4 regions of the Tindallia californiensis genome follow, and region 2 is predicted to be linked to each of the others. Evidence: riboswitches for the same ligand, from Rfam matches in the RefSeq annotation. Region 2 holds a riboswitch; each other region holds the start of a gene.
What was found. Region 2 has a riboswitch for thiamine pyrophosphate ahead of BLV55_RS03445 (ABC transporter substrate-binding protein). Riboswitches for the same ligand answer to the same signal wherever they lie in the genome.

Region 1 (3,892 bases), on a different contig from region 2:
CCCGCCGTGATTTTAATGATGTATCATTTTGAAGTTCTGTATGTATGGGACGGGTCTTTGTTTTTCTAATAAAACCCCTGCAGTGAAAGGAAAAACTTCCTAAGACAGCAGGGGGTTTTGTTTTGGATGTCGAAGAAGCTTTTGTGAGTGATTGAGGATTTGAAGGAGAAAGCATGATGCTGCTGATTTTTTTTAGGGAAGAGGGGTAATTAATAAACAGAATATTTGTTATAAATGGATGCTTTTGTTTAGGGGGTGAAGTATGCTAGGCAATATTCTAAAAACAACTCATCAAACCTATGATGTTCAGATTGATAATATTCTGAAGCACATTCAACAGACTTTAGATCTTACGAATGAATCTTTTGAAGCCTATGGAAAGGTTTTTCCAAAGCTTAAGTTTAACAAGGAATTGTACTACTCGTATCAAGGTAAAGATTTTGAAGGAATCGATCCGGAATATAAAGAAAAAAACTGGTTAAAAGTAAATACAGGAGAATATTTTACAGAACATAAGCTGTACCAATATTCACAGGAATATTATTGGGAAATAAGTATTTATACAGAGTATCATCATCAAAAAACCTTGATAGGAGAACTTTATCTAAAAATTCCTTCTTCAGAAAGAATCCTTCAAAAGATCCAAAGTCTTTTAGATAATCAGCTTCTGGAACAGTCGATCACCATGACCATTCAGTATATCTATAATCGGATAATGCTGGGAAATTCTTTTTTATACAATATTGAAATTTACATTGATTTACTCTCTATTCGTGATCCTTATATGCCCTACCATGCACAAAATGTTTCGGATTTTTCATTAATGCTATACGATTCTCTTAACCTGGAAAAAACTTTAGTAGATCGATTGAATTTATACATTGCATCCTTACTTCATGATGTCGGAAAGTTAGTAGTGCCGGAAAAAATATTAACAAAATCTGATAAGCTAACCACTGATGAATATACCAAAATTAAATCTCATCCAGCCTTAGGCTACGAAATTGTTAAACATCAAGTAATTGGTCTGAAACTATTACAAGATGCGCCTGTTTATATTAGGCATCATTCTGAATGGTATGATGGAAGTGGATACCCGGAAGGATTGAAAAAAGGCGATATTCCTTTATTCAGTCGTATTATTATGGTAGCAGATGCGGTGGATGCCATGCTATCGGAAAAGGAATATAGGGAATCTTTTAGGATTGAAGAAGTGATCAGCGAACTAAGGAAATACCGTGGAAAACAGTTTGACCCAATGATAGCGGATAAGGCCATTGAACTGTTAAAAAACAAAAATCAGTTCCTTGATATAACCAAAAGAATGGACAGTGCATTTTTTGGAGATGTGTCCTTGAGTGTTATCAATAAAGATGCTACTGGGATCGAAACTTTCCAAGGACATTTATTTTATGGAAAAAGAGTATCATCCTTAAGACTCAATAAGCGGGATAAAGAGAAAGAAGAGCTTAAATATCTCAAAAAAGGCATTCTAAGTTTTTTTGTTCAGAAAACTTTTGTGCAATATGAAGTAAGTATTAAGAAAATGGATGAAGATAGTATTGCTTTAGAGTCTTTTGTCTGGAAACCAACAGACAAATATTTTTCCATTATGTGGGAAGAAGTTGGGTTTATGAAAGGATCTAAAGAGAAGAAAATACCTATCCATATCATAAGAGTTGGGGGGAATTCCTTAACCTTTGAAGTGATGCTTGCTAGCAGTGCTGAAGGCAATAAAGCACAAGAGCTTAAACTCAATGAATTTGTTGAAATTCATTTTAGTTTGAAAATTGAAGAGGTAAAAGAAACTTTTGCTGTTGACTGTCTCGTAGTCGATATTCATGAATTTTCGGAACGAAGATTATATAGTGTGGAATATCAGGATATTATTTCAAAGGATCAAGATCGGCTATTCAAACTGATGTTCAAAAAACAAATGAATCAAAGAAACATAAATCGATCTGCAAAATAAGAAAAAACAGTTCTGATTCTTCCTAGTTAAAAGCATCGATGAAAAGCTTCTGGAAGCTTTATCGTCCTGACCATTGATAAACCCCATATGGTCGTTAACAGCGTATCCGAAGAAATCGATCCGTGCCAACAGAACGATGAGTCGAATGGACGTAGCACCAGTGTTCATTGGTGGAAGAACTTTTGTCCCTTTACGATTCTCAACGGATAATCTGGATGCTCGGGCGGAATGGATTAATTCTACCAGAGTAGTCGTGATTATCTTCTAACAGATGCGTTACGTGTCGGATTGATAAAATTGTTTCATTAAAATAGAGGTGGTTGCTAGCTTAAAAGAATCACTTGCGTAAAGAAAGGCAGCATGCTATGATGGTTTTGAAAACTAAATCAGAAGTAAACACTGGGAGTGTCGGTTAGGCCGACTGAGAGGAAGACCCGTTTAAGTCTTCGATCCCTGTACCTGATCTGGGTTATGCCAGCGTAGGAAAGTGCTTTACATGTTAACACGTATCATGTGTTCTAAAAGCATTGCCTACCGGTAATGCTTTTTTTATGGTATTTGGTCTGGCCGTTGTCCTTTTTATCATCATCCTGATCCGAGAGGAGGAATTCAATGAATATTCGTACCCTTACCATGGCGGCCTTATTGATTGCAATTGGTGTGGTAACCGCACATACCATCGTCATTCCTGCAGGAGTTGCAAAAGCCTTCCCCATGCAACATGCGATTAATGTGATTGCAGCCATGTTGCTGGGAACCCCCATGGCTGTAGTGATAGCCTTTATGATTTCTCTTTTGAGAAATCTGCTGGGCACCGGTTCTTTGCTGGCATTTCCTGGTAGTATTTTTGGAGCTTTGCTGGCAGGATTTCTTTTTCAGAAAACAGGGAGACCTTTATTAACCATGCTGGGGGAAATAGTTGGCACTTCCCTATTAGGCGCTCTGGCCGCTTTTCCCCTAGCAGCCTATGTAATGGGCTTTGAAGGCGCCTGGCTCTTTTTTATACTTCCCTTTGGCATCAGTTCTGCTAGTGGAGCCGTTATCGGCGTTTTCGTAATGGGAGCGCTCTGCAAAAGCAAAGCCATTAATTTACGCAAAGGAGGTTGTTTGAAATGAAAAATTTGGTAACGATTGCGGGTTCTGACAGTTCTGGAGGTGCTGGTATTCAGGCAGATCTAAAAACATTCTGTGCTCATGGTGTTTTTGGGATGAGTGTTATTACGGCAGTTACAGCTCAGAATACCCAGGGAGTGACAGGAGTACAGGACATCGATCCAACTATGATTAAAAAACAGTTAGAAGCCTTGCTTGACGATATTCAGATTCATGGAATCAAAATAGGGATGGTATCAACCATCAACACGATTACAACCATTGCTTCTTTTTTACGACAGGTTAGAAACATTCCTGTGGTACTGGATCCGGTGATGGTGTCAAAAAGCGGGTTTCATCTCTTAAAGCCAGAAGCAAAAAAAGCAATGCTGGATCAGCTATTACCCTTAGCTACTGTAGTAACCCCTAATCTTCCGGAGGCAGAAGTGATTACCGGCCTACGGGTATCTTCAGAAGCAGAGATGAAAAAAGCAGGGGAAGCTATTTATCGCTTAGGTCCCTCCAATGTACTGATGAAAGGTGGCCACTTAGCGGGGGAAGAAGCCGTGGATATGTTATATGATGGAAAAAACTGGTATCGTTATGCCTGTCAACGGATCGACACGAAAAACACTCATGGTACGGGATGCACCTTATCCGCATCCTTAGTCGCTAACCTAGCAAAAGAAATGCCCATGAGAGAAGCTGTAGAAGCGTCTAAAAGCTATATGAAAAAAGCCATCGAAGAGTCTTTCGGCATTGGCAATGGTCCTGGACCGATACATCATTTTCATGAGTATTATGATCTTAAAGGAAGGAGACGGTAAA
Region 2 (3,892 bases):
TGCAGAATGTATTCGAAACGCTAATCGCCGTGTCATTGATGAAAAATTGATTGAAGAACAATATGAAATTCCAGGAGAGGGGATACGCAGCATCATAACGGGTCAGGAAGTGTTAGTAGGAAAAAAAGAATTTCTGGAAAAAGAAAAGATTCGGCCTCTGGAATACACAAAACCAGGGACGGTTGTGCACATATCTATAGGTAAGAAGTATGCAGGGTACGTGGTAATTAAAGATCAAATAAAAGAAGATGCGGCTGAGGCTATTCGACGTATTCGAGAAATTGGAATTAATAGAATTGTTATGCTCACAGGAGATCGGGAAGCTATTGCTGGGCAAATTGCAAAAGAGCTACAAATTGATGAATACTACGCAAATTTGATGCCGGAAGACAAGGTGACAATAACAGAAAAAATAATGGAAGAAAAAACGTCGAAGGGGAAAACAATGGTGGTGGGAGATGGAATTAATGACGCTCCGGTATTAGCTAGAGCAGACATAGGCATATCGATGGGTGGCTTAGGATCTGATGCCGCTATTGAAGCTTCGGATGTCGTGATTATGACAGACAAACCTTCAAGCATTGTGACTGCTTATAAAATTGCCCAAAAAACCCATCGGATTGTTTGGCAAAACATCATTGCAGCGCTGGGTGTAAAGGGGATGGTTATGGCACTAGGAGTTTTTGGAATGGCTTCAATATGGCAAGCTATCTTTGCTGATGTAGGGGTTGCGTTGCTTGCCATCTTTAATGCCATGAGGATGATTCGATCTTAATTCGTTTATCAAATTTACTTTAGGGTAAAAAAGTGATGTGGCAACAGCTAAGCCAAGATTAACAATAGAATAGGGAGTGATTGAGTGGGTGTTGTGACGGAAATGGTTTATGCGTACGCAGGAAAAGTGCTTTTAGCAATTTTTTTTCTGGTTGTAGGATTAACCGTCGTTAAAAAAATTTCGACTTTGATTGCAGAACAAATGGATAAGTCAAAGATGGATCAGTCGCTAAAATCCTTTTTAGTGCCGTTGGTGCGTATACTGCTTCAGGTAATGCTTATTATCAGTATTGCATCTATGCTTGGTGCAGAGATGACTTCTTTTGTTGCTGTATTAGGTGCGATGAGTTTTGCTATCGGTTTGGCACTTCAGGGAAGTCTGGCGAATTTTGCAGGGGGAGTATTAATTCTTATCTTAAAGCCTTTCAAGGTAGGGGATTATATTGAGGCAGCAGGGCATGCGGGAACAGTAAAGGATATTCAAGTATTTTACACAGTCCTTAATACACCTGATAATCGCAAAATAATTGTTCCGAATGCCAATCTCTCTAACAGTAGCGCTGTTAATTATTCAGCCTATACAACCAGAAGAGTGGATTTTAAGTTTGGTGTTGGATATGGAGCGGATATTCGACAGGTAAAACAGATTCTTCAAAGAATTGCCGATGAACACCCGCTTGTGATGAAAGATCCGGCGCCGATGATTGTTTTAGGGGAGCATGGGGACAGTGCAGTTGTTTTTTATTTTCGTGTTTGGTGTCAGGCAGAGGATTATTGGACTATCTATTTTGACATGATGGAAAGAGTAAAGGAAGCCTTTGATGAAGATGGAATAAGCATTCCTTATCCTCAAATGGATGTTCATTTACAAAATCATCCTGGATAATGACCTAAAAAAGACCTTTCGCATTAAATGGGAAGGTCTTTTTAAAAGTAAATGATAGGGTAGTCTCATTTAGATTGAATATAAAGTTGTCGAGAATCCCAGTTTGCAAAGTAACGTCGGTTACCATCATCATCCAAAAGGATATATGCCTTAGATTCATCAATAGGCTCATTAGTGATCTCGTCTGTTACCATTATTGCTGGTTCGGGTTTTTGGTTCTCTGATTCGGTTGCTTCTACATTTGCAGGAGCAATTGGCTGTCGCTGTTTTCGTCTTATTGAACGGGTAGAAAAACCACCACCCATCAGCCGGATGACTGTGCGGAAAATCAAAATCATTAGCGTTACTCTGATAAGAGAATATACCAATGTATCCATTTATAACACCTCCTGTGTGCTGATTCTTAGCTTGCATATAGTAAAAGCTTTGGCTGTTGTGGTGCCAAAGCTCTATTGGCTTCTATGTAATTGATACCCAGTTTAGATGAGAATCTATCAAAATCATAAACGATTTTCACCAATTAATCAAGCAGAAGTTTGAATGGTTAATAAAAAAGGGTGAGGCGTATGAATTGACAGAAAAAAAGGAAAACATTATAATGATAAAAGACATCTGAAAAATATAAGGGGAGCTGGCGTGTCTGGCTGAGAGGGAGTTGTTTGTTCCGACCCAAAACCTGATCTGGATAATGCCAGCGGAGGGATAGTAGAAAAATGTGATGTGAAAATCTGCAATCCAAAAAGGAAGCAGATTTTTTTGTATTAGCTAAAAAAGCAACTTATAATCATTTGAAAATGAGGAGGTTTGTCAATGAAGAAAGCAAGTAAAGGGATAAGATGGATTAGCTTTGTGATGGCATTGTTTATTTTTATCACCGGATGCAGTCAAGCAGAGAAGGAAAAAGATGAACAGGGTAGTGCATTAGAAAAAGTGACGGTAGTCCTGGATTGGGTACCCAACACGAATCATACAGGTTTATATGTGGCCATAGAGCAAGGTTATTTTGAAGAGGAAGAAATTCAGGTAGATTTGATTCAACCAAGCCAGGGTGGGAGTGCGGATCTTATTGGCGCTGGACAAGGGGAATTTGGAATTAGTTACCAGGAAGAAGTAACTTATGCAAGAACAGCGGAGGAGCCTTTGCCCATTAAAGCCATAGCCGCGATTATTCAGAACAATACGTCCGGGTTTGCTTCGCCTGTCGGCAAAGGGATCGAAAGACCCAGAGATTTTGAAGGGAAAGATTATGGTGGATGGGGTTCGCCGGTTGAGAAGTCAACGATAAGAGCATTGATGGAAAAAGACGATGCTGACGTTGAAAAAGTAGGGTTTGTAAATATTGGAACGTCAGATTTTTTTGATGGTGTAGAAAATCATGTTGATTTTAGTTGGATTTACTATGGGTGGGACGGTGTTGCTGCTGAATTAAGGGACTATAAAATAAATTTTATTCCTTTGCAACAATATGAGGAAGCACTTAATTTCTATACACCCCTTATTATTACAAATGAAGCTTTAATTGAAAAAGATCCGGATTTAATACATCGATTTTTACGAGCAACTTCTCGAGGATATGAATATGCGATTGAAAATCCTGAAAAAGCAGCACAACATCTACTAAAAAATGTGCCTGAATTGGATGAGGAAATGGTAGTAGCCAGCCAACTGTTCTTATCAAAGGAATACCAGGCTGACGCATCAAGGTGGGGAGAAATGAAAGAAGAAATATGGAAAAACTATGCTGTCTGGATGTATGACCAGGGACTTTTGAATGATTCGTTGACGGCTGAAAAAGCCTTCACAAATAAGTTTTTACCTGAAGAAGTAAAAAGATAAAGATTCTAATGAACGGCCATCTAGGTCCTTTGTACTGGATGGCTTTGTTTTTGAAAAATATGTGTTAAAATATAAGTAAGAAGAAATAAGAAAAGACGGACAGGAAGGAAAATAGGATGACTATTAAAAAAGATAAATTTTCTTGGTATCAACAACAGCAGGTAGAATATGGAGCCTTTGAAGGCTGGAATCAGCAATATAATATAACTCATGGATTTAGCAGTCGAAAAGGAGGGGTTAGTGAAGGTTGTTACAAAAGCATGAATCTTGGATTTGCTTCAAAAGACGATGAAAAACTGGTTAATGAAAACTTTCGTAGGTTTACGAAAGCCCTGGGAATTCAAAAAGATAACCTGGTACTGTCGGATCAAACCCATGAAACAAATATTCGGGTTG
Region 3 (3,892 bases), on a different contig from region 2:
GGCATTCCGGAAGAAAAAAAAGAAATGATCTTTGATCGTTTCAGTCAGGTTGATGGCACGACGGAGCGGGAATATGAAGGACTTGGCGTTGGCCTTAGCATTGCCCAGAGTCTTGTTGAAGGGATGGGTGGAAGGATTTGGCTGGAAGGCAAAAAAGAAGGGAGTACTTTTTATGTCATGATTCCTGCCGTCAGATCAGACAATCCTTCAAGAAAAGATGAAGCGAGCTGGAAATTTTCAAGCAGACCAAGCATGAGAGAAAAACCGGCTTTTGCCAGGGAACTAATGCAGATGAGTGGGTTTGATCTGAAGGAGGGGCTGGAAAGAATAGGCGGTAACTGGGAGGTCTACCAGGAAGTTCTGTTTCGTTTTCTTGATCGGGCAAAGAGCCTTCAGCAGGAAAAAGAAGACGATCTGGACAGTCTTTACGAATTGAAGGGTTCGGCTGGGAACATCGGGGCGATCAACGTGATGAAAGCTTGTAACGATATGATTGAAGCAAAAAAAACAGGCACCGAAGCCAATTTTTATCGAAATCGACTGGAATCTGAAGTAGAACAGCTATGGCAGTTGCTTATGCCCTATAGGAAAAAAGCTTTTAGAATGATGCCGGATGAAGAGGCGATCAACGGAAGAGAAAAAATGGAGAAAGATCAAGATAAAGAAATGGAACTGAATCCTGTTATTGTACAGCGATTATTGAATGTGAAGCAACGACTAATACATGCGGAGTTTATTGAAGATGAGGAACTGCAGGAAATCAGAAAAGCATTGGAAGGTAAAAGGTCAGCCTTACGCTTGTTTGATCATATTCAAAACTCCATTACGGCATTTGAGTATGAAAAAGCACTGGAGCAATTGGACATGCTAATATCCCTGAAATCCAGTGACTGGGAAGACGTATAACCCGGTAATGACCTCACCGTCTAACATCCGGTTGGTTTTAGTGTGAAAATTTTCTAGAAGACGGGTTACTTTTTACAAAAACTGGAAAATTGGAAAATGGGAAAACTGGATGAAAAATTCCACGGGTACACGCTTTATAAGGTATGATAGGTGAAGAGTCTGGAAAACGAACCAATAGATGTCCGTTAGATGTCCGTGAAAGGCTCTGGATAAATGGGAAATGGAGAATAAGTAAATTATTCAAGCCTGACCCCAACTCCAAACGCACACTAATATGCATGACAAAGGTGGATATGATGCATGAAAAAATCAAAGCAATACCATCAAATTCAAGAGATTAACTCCATTATCAGAAAGGATCTAGGATCTCGTGGCATTATACCGCTGATAAGAGAAGAAAGTTTATGGAAAGCCTCTGAATCACTAATGCAGTCTGATCGAATTCTGATTGTCACCGGATTTTGCGTGCTAAAGCCGATGATTGGTGAAACGGACGGTCCTCCCGGCGCCCTTTCTCTAGCCTATGCCTTAACTGGAATGGGAAAAGAGGTACTGGTAACCACCGATAGATACTCGAAAAGGATGATGGAGAGAAGCGTCTCACCCAGCCATTGTCCTTACCGAATTGAATCGGTATCGGAGGGTTCGGCCGAAATCAGCCAATATATTCAAGAAACCCTTCGTCACTTTCGACCTGATCATATCATTGCTATTGAACGGCCGGGGAGAGCAATAGATGGACACAGCTATTCCATGAGAGGCGAACGCCTTGACCCAATGGTGCCTCAGCTAGACGAATTCTTTAATGAGGAATACGCACGCACCTATGGATATACAAGAATTTCCATTGGAGACGGTGGAAATGAAATGGGTATGGGAAACTATTATGATGAAATAGCCAGATCCTTAAATAACGGAAAAAAAGTTGCTTCTATAACAACCTCGGATATACTCATACCGGCAGGCACTTCTAATTGGGGAGGATATGGTCTGGCAGCAGCAATGTCGATTCTTCAAAGCGAGAGGTTGGTTCAAAGTCCAGCAGAAGAATGGGAAACAATTCAAAAAATGGTCGCGGCAGGAGCTGTTGATGGAGTATCCGGTGAATGTCAAGCGACAGTGGACGGTTTGCCTGTTCCTATCTATTTACAGGTACTGGAGGCCATTTATCATCTAGTGACGGTATCGTAATCATTCAAATATGACTCTGTCTGATTCTAACAGATAGAAGTATTTCCTAGGTGAGCGACGGCCGAATCAAAGGACTCCTTAGGCAAGCCGATTTTCATTTGACACAGCATAGGGAATAAAATATAATCAAGGTACAATTTGATAGTAATTGTTCCAGGGGAGCCAGCAAGAGCGGCTGAGAGGATGAAAGAAGCATCGACCCTTAAACCTGATCTAGGTAATACTAGCGTAGGGAAGGCATTTGGCATATCTTACAAAGCCCCGGTTCCTTGCCGTGGTTTTTTTTATTGGCAAAGTTCCCTGTGGAAAGAAAAAAGAGAGGATGAAAATTTATGAGCAAAAATCCAATGTGCTGTGGGACATCGCCATTCTTTGGTTGCCGGTTTTCTCTGTACCCCATGACGAACGAGTTTGTTCCGGTGATTCTGGACGCCATTGAAGAGATCAACCGTCCCGGTCTGAAGGTAGAAACCGATGTGGTCAGCACATGTCTGACGGGAGTAGAAAGAAATGTATTTGCAGCATTGAGGGATAGCTTTTCGAGAGCCGCTGCCACAGGAGAACATGTGGTAATGACAGCAACTTTTTCAAAGGGATGCCCAGGGGAAGGAGCAGTGAATCTGGAGGAATATGATTTTCCAGCAGAGACAGATTTTTCGGCAAAAGAAGGCAGTGATCGGGAAGTGAACGCTCAGTTTAGTGTATACCCTCTGGGAAACCAATCCTATATGAAACTCATTGGCGATGTGGTGGATCTGGTGAAACGGGCGGATGTCTATCAAGAGTCGGTTCATTTTTGTACTAGTCTGGAAGGTAGTATTGCTAATGTTTTTGAAGCTTTGGAAGAAGCCTTTTCCTATGTAAGTAAGGAAGTGGGCCATACGGTAATGACTGTCACGCTCTCCTGCAATAGTCCCAGCAAAAAGTAAAGAAATAGGTAGGCGGAAGAGAAAGAAGATCAAGAAAATGGGCAAAAATAGCACATTAAGTAAACAGGCAAGTAAACAAGCAGACAAGCAAATAAACCAATGGGATAAACAAAGGGAGAAAAAAGCAAGTAAATGAATAAACAGCCAAGCAAATGAGCAAGTAGATAAGCAAAGAAACACATCAAGTAACAAATAGATCAGTAGAAGAAACAAAGAAAAAGATAAATAAAAATCATTTCATAAATGAATGGAGGATGAGAGAATGACCGTGTTACCAAAAGATCATCAATGGACGTTGAAAGAAATCATTGTGATGAGTGCTCTGGGAGTGGCCTTTGCCCCTCTTTATATGGCGTGGATTCAAGTATGGGCCATTGCCACTGGCCTTTTAGGTCCTATCGGGCTGGATATTGTGTTTGGTTTTTGGTTTATTGTATCTATCATTTGTGCCCATATATTTCGAAAGCCGGGAGCGGCTCTTATTTCGGAATGGATTGCGGCTGTTGTCCAGATTCCTTTAGGTTCGCCATCGGGAGCATGGCTTATTGTATCTGGTTTTGTACAAGGCTTTGGTGCGGAAGTGCCCTTTTGGTTGACCAGATACAAAAAATTTAATACCAGTATTCTGATGCTGTCTGGCGTAGGCGCATCCATTGCCAGCTTTCTTTATAACTGGTTTCGTTTTGGGTACGCAGGTTTAGCGCCAGGGTTACTGATTACCATGCTGGTGATTCGAGTGATCAGTGGAGCGGTTCTTGCTGGTCTGCTTGGAAAAGGCATTGCGGAAGGCTTAGCAGCTACTGGTGTATTAAGTAGTTTCCCTCTTGGAAAAGAATGGCGGGAGAAAAGGAGAAAATCCATTCATG
Region 4 (3,892 bases), on a different contig from region 2:
GTAGAGGTTACCTCCAGTTCTTGGTTTTTGTTAAGAATCAACCAAGCCCAACCGCTACCAAAACGAGTGGTTGCTGCGTTATTAAAGCTTTCCTGAAAAGCTTCAAAGCTACCAAAGGTTTTCTCAATGGCTTCTAATAATTTTCCTGTTGGTTTTCCTCCACCTTGAGGTGACAGGATTTTCCAGAATAAACGATGGTTGTAATGACCGCCGCCATTGTTTCTTACCGCCCAGTATACTTCTTGGGGCAATTCTTCCAGTGATGTCATTAATGCTTCCAATTCTTTTTCCTCAAAAGCATCTTGATTTTCAAGAGCTTGGTTCAATTTAGTCACATAGGCTTGATGATGCTTCGTGTGATGAATTTCCATGGTTTCTTTATCGATATGGGGCTCCAAAGCATCATATGGGTATTGCAGATTTGGTAAAGTGTGTTTCATTGTTGTTACCTCCTTCTTTCGTCTCTAATTAAGCTTATTCATTATATACCCACCTCTCATAACGATAATCATTATCATTTAATTTTCTTTTTGTTTTCTTACTCATCTTCCCGAAGAATGTTGATGTTTTTCCCTTCCATTATCTTGTTCATATTGCGCATAGAGCACATTTTGCCACACATGGTACAGCTATCTTCATGGGCTGGCATCGATGTTTCACGATATTCTTTTGGTTTTTCTGGTTCAATAGCTAACTCAAACATTTTTTTCCAATCCAGCTCTTGCCTTGCTTTGCTCATTTTATGATCGATTTCGCTGGAGCCAGGAATCTGTTTCGCAATATCACCTGCATGGGCGGCAATTTTAGCGGCAATGATCCCTTCTTTCATATCATCCAGACTGGGAAGCCTTAAATGTTCTGCCGGTGTCACATAGCATAAGAAATCCGCACCGCTGCCAGCTGCCATAGCACCGCCAATAGCGCTGGTGATATGGTCGTATCCTGGCGCTATATCGGTAACGATGGGACCCAGTACATAAAAAGGAGCTCCATGGCATAGCTTTTTCTCTAATAAAACATTTGCTTCTATTTCGTTCATTGCCATATGGCCTGGTCCTTCAATAATGACTTGAACATTTCGTTCCCAGGCTCGAAGTGTTAACTCTCCCAGTACCATCAGTTCTTTGACTTGCGATGCATCCGTAGCATCATGGATACTTCCCGGTCTGCAGGCATCTCCTAGGCTTAAGGTTATGTCATGTTTTTCGCAAATATCCAGCAGTCGATCATAATGCTCATAAAAAGGATTTTCGTTGCCGGTTAATTCCATCCATCCGTACAGTAGAGAACCACCCCGCGAAACAATATTCGTCAGTCTTTTATTGCGCTTAAACACGTCAACAGCTTCTCTGTTGATACCCGCGTGAACTGTTACAAAATCCGCACCGTCTTCCCCATGTTTTTCAACCACACGAAGAAATTCGTCTGCCGTAATAGCTTGCAGTTCTTTGTCATAAAACCCTACAGCATCATAAATGGGCACGGTGCCTACCAGGGCGGGGGAGATTTCTACCAATCTTTGTCGAAATGCTTCTGTTTTTCCAAAAGAGCTCAAATCCATAATGGCTTCTGTTTTCATTTCAAGAGCTTTTTTTACTTTGACCATTTCTGCTTCTATGTCATAGCAATCTTTTGAAATCCCCAGATTGACATTTATTTTTGTTCGCATGCCTAAGCCAATGCCTTCTGGATCCAAGCTGTGGTGATGTTTGTTAGCCGGAATCACTACCGTCCCTTCGGCGACTCTTTTTTTCAATTCTTCCACATGAATCCCCTCTTTTTTAGCCACCACTTCCATTTCTTTTGTCACAATACCTTTTTTCGCTGCGTCCATTTGTGTACTGTAATTCATTTTTTTCACTCCTCTTATATTGTTTTTCATTGTTGCTGTTGTTTTTACTGTTCTCTTGGTATTCATTTTTTCAATAAAAAAAACTTCCCCATAACGGAGGAAGCTTGTGTTGAAAAAACGATCAATATCATCGATGGATACTTTCGTTATCATTACATAGCTTCCTACGGTGGGATTATCCACGTCAGGTGCGAGGGTCAACGAATATTTTCATTTCTCAGCCTTTCGGCTCCCCTGCTATGATGCTATTTGATTTTCTTTGTTTTTTTCCTCTTTTTTGCATGTTCCTCTTTCAAAAAGGAGGGGGCTTAGTCTATTCCCTGATCCAGTTTTCGAATGCCTTCTGTCTTTAAATGATGATACAGGGTTTCGATAGGTTCTCCATCAATCATAAGTAATGGATTTAGTTCGTACAGAGGAAGGATGACGAATCCCCGTTCTTTCATGCGAGGATGGGGAAGTATTAACTCCTTTTCACTACTTTTCTGATCATTAAATAACAAGATATCCACATCGATGCTTCGTGGGCCCCACCGAATCACTCGCTTTCTTTTAAGTGTTGCTTCGATTTCATGGCAGAAAGCCAGCAATCCATAGGCTTCTAAGGTGGTGTCCAGCTCCACGGCCATGTTAAGAAATGTATCCTGATCCAGATAGCCTACTGGATCGGTTTCGTAAAGGGATGATTTCTGGCAGGCAATTGTTTGGGGATGTTGTTGAATCATCTGACAAGCATCTCTTAGATGTCCTCTCCGATCTCCTATATTACTCCCTAAACTTAGATAGGTTCTATTCATCTCGGCTTCTCTCAATCTCCACACCAAAATAGTCAAAAATGCCTTTTACGGGTGCTTCTGGTTTTTTTACCCGCACCATGACTTTTTTGATCTTTCCATATTTCTCCAAAATACGGTGACTGATATGTTCTGCCAGGGCTTCAATCAAATGAAACCGTTGATTTTCTGCCAGTTCTTTTACATCCTCATAAACATCTGCATAACTAACGGTATTGTCTACATGATCTGTAGTGCCGGCCAGTGCAAGGTCTGCCCATAGTTCTATGTCTAGGATAAATTTTTGTCCCAGCCTTTTTTCCTCTTCCAGGACGCCATGATATCCATAAAATGATAGATGGTGCATAATGATTTTATCCATGTTCGACTCCTCTTAGGATGGCATCCGCCACCTTTATTCCTCTCAGGTTTTCTTTAATATCATGAACTCTAATGATTTCTACTCCTTGATAAACGCCAATCACATTGGTAGCTAGCGTACCTTCCATTCTTTGCTCCGGTGCCAGGTCCAGTATTTTTCCTATCATGGATTTTCTGGACGTTCCCAACAGCACTGGATAACCAAATTCCTGAAGTTCCTGCAACCTACCCATGACATAAATGTTTTGTTCTGGTGTTTTTCCAAAGCCTATGCCCGGATCCAGCAGAATGTTTTTGTCGTCGATACCTGCTTCTCGAGCCATGGTAAGGGACTTTTCAAAAAACTTTTTAATACTGGAAAGAATGTCTTCTTTATATTCCGTGCCTTCCTGATTGTGCATGATGCATACCGGAACGCCAAAGGAAGCTACCACCGATGCCATTTCCTTATCCCGCTGAAGGCCCCATACATCATTGATCATATGAACGCCGGCTTCTAAGGCTGCCTTTGCCACTGGTGCCTTGTAGGTATCGACAGAGATGGGAACTTCTAAGGCTTCTACCAACGCTTTTACCATGGGCATGACCCGTTTAAGTTCTTCTTCCTCTTCCACTTTTATGGCACCTGGTCTGGTAGACTCTCCCCCTATATCAATGATATCCGCACCTTCTTCTACCATTTTTTTTCCATGGAACAAGGCTTTTTCCACTTCTGTAAACTGTCCGCCATCAGAAAAGGAATCGGGTGTGACATTTAAGATTCCCATAATCAATGTCCGCTTCCCAAGAGGCAGCGAATACCCTCTCAGTTCCAGTGGATCGAGGGGTTTCTGTGGCTTTGACTTATGGATTGTTTCTGTTTTCTCTTGCTTTGTTGTCCTCTTTG

Region 1: it holds a riboswitch for thiamine pyrophosphate, as region 2 does, so the genes downstream of both, thiW (energy coupling factor transporter S component ThiW) here and BLV55_RS03445 (ABC transporter substrate-binding protein) in region 2, are expected to answer to the same signal.
Region 3: it holds a riboswitch for thiamine pyrophosphate, as region 2 does, so the genes downstream of both, BLV55_RS12150 (YkoF family thiamine/hydroxymethylpyrimidine-binding protein) here and BLV55_RS03445 (ABC transporter substrate-binding protein) in region 2, are expected to answer to the same signal.
Region 4: it holds a riboswitch for thiamine pyrophosphate, as region 2 does, so the genes downstream of both, thiC (phosphomethylpyrimidine synthase ThiC) here and BLV55_RS03445 (ABC transporter substrate-binding protein) in region 2, are expected to answer to the same signal.

Annotation. Positions count from the first base shown of each region.
Region 1 is NZ_FNPV01000009.1:47,392-51,283, reverse strand. It holds gene BLV55_RS12135 (energy-coupling factor transporter transmembrane component T family protein) at 1-69, shown strand, start outside; gene BLV55_RS12130 (HD-GYP domain-containing protein) at 263-1,972, shown strand; gene BLV55_RS15055 (stalk domain-containing protein) at 2,046-2,240, shown strand; TPP riboswitch at 2,364-2,475, shown strand; gene thiW (energy coupling factor transporter S component ThiW) at 2,585-3,088, shown strand; gene thiD (bifunctional hydroxymethylpyrimidine kinase/phosphomethylpyrimidine kinase) at 3,085-3,891, shown strand.
Region 2 is NZ_FNPV01000002.1:273,611-277,502, reverse strand. It holds gene BLV55_RS03460 (heavy metal translocating P-type ATPase) at 1-775, shown strand, start outside; gene BLV55_RS03455 (mechanosensitive ion channel family protein) at 860-1,660, shown strand; gene BLV55_RS03450 (hypothetical protein) at 1,726-2,037, opposite strand; TPP riboswitch at 2,275-2,380, shown strand; gene BLV55_RS03445 (ABC transporter substrate-binding protein) at 2,471-3,496, shown strand; gene pgeF (peptidoglycan editing factor PgeF) at 3,613-3,892, shown strand, end outside.
Region 3 is NZ_FNPV01000009.1:53,769-57,660, reverse strand. It holds gene BLV55_RS12160 (sensor histidine kinase) at 1-906, shown strand, start outside; gene BLV55_RS12155 (DUF4392 domain-containing protein) at 1,207-2,097, shown strand; TPP riboswitch at 2,243-2,350, shown strand; gene BLV55_RS12150 (YkoF family thiamine/hydroxymethylpyrimidine-binding protein) at 2,430-3,026, shown strand; gene BLV55_RS12145 (ECF transporter S component) at 3,289-3,892, shown strand, end outside; gene BLV55_RS12140 (ABC transporter ATP-binding protein) at 3,890-3,892, shown strand, end outside.
Region 4 is NZ_FNPV01000009.1:101,362-105,253, forward strand. It holds gene BLV55_RS12350 (superoxide dismutase) at 1-440, opposite strand, end outside; gene thiC (phosphomethylpyrimidine synthase ThiC) at 539-1,852, opposite strand; TPP riboswitch at 1,997-2,098, opposite strand; gene folK (2-amino-4-hydroxy-6-hydroxymethyldihydropteridine diphosphokinase) at 2,161-2,649, opposite strand; gene folB (dihydroneopterin aldolase) at 2,642-3,007, opposite strand; gene folP (dihydropteroate synthase) at 3,000-3,773, opposite strand.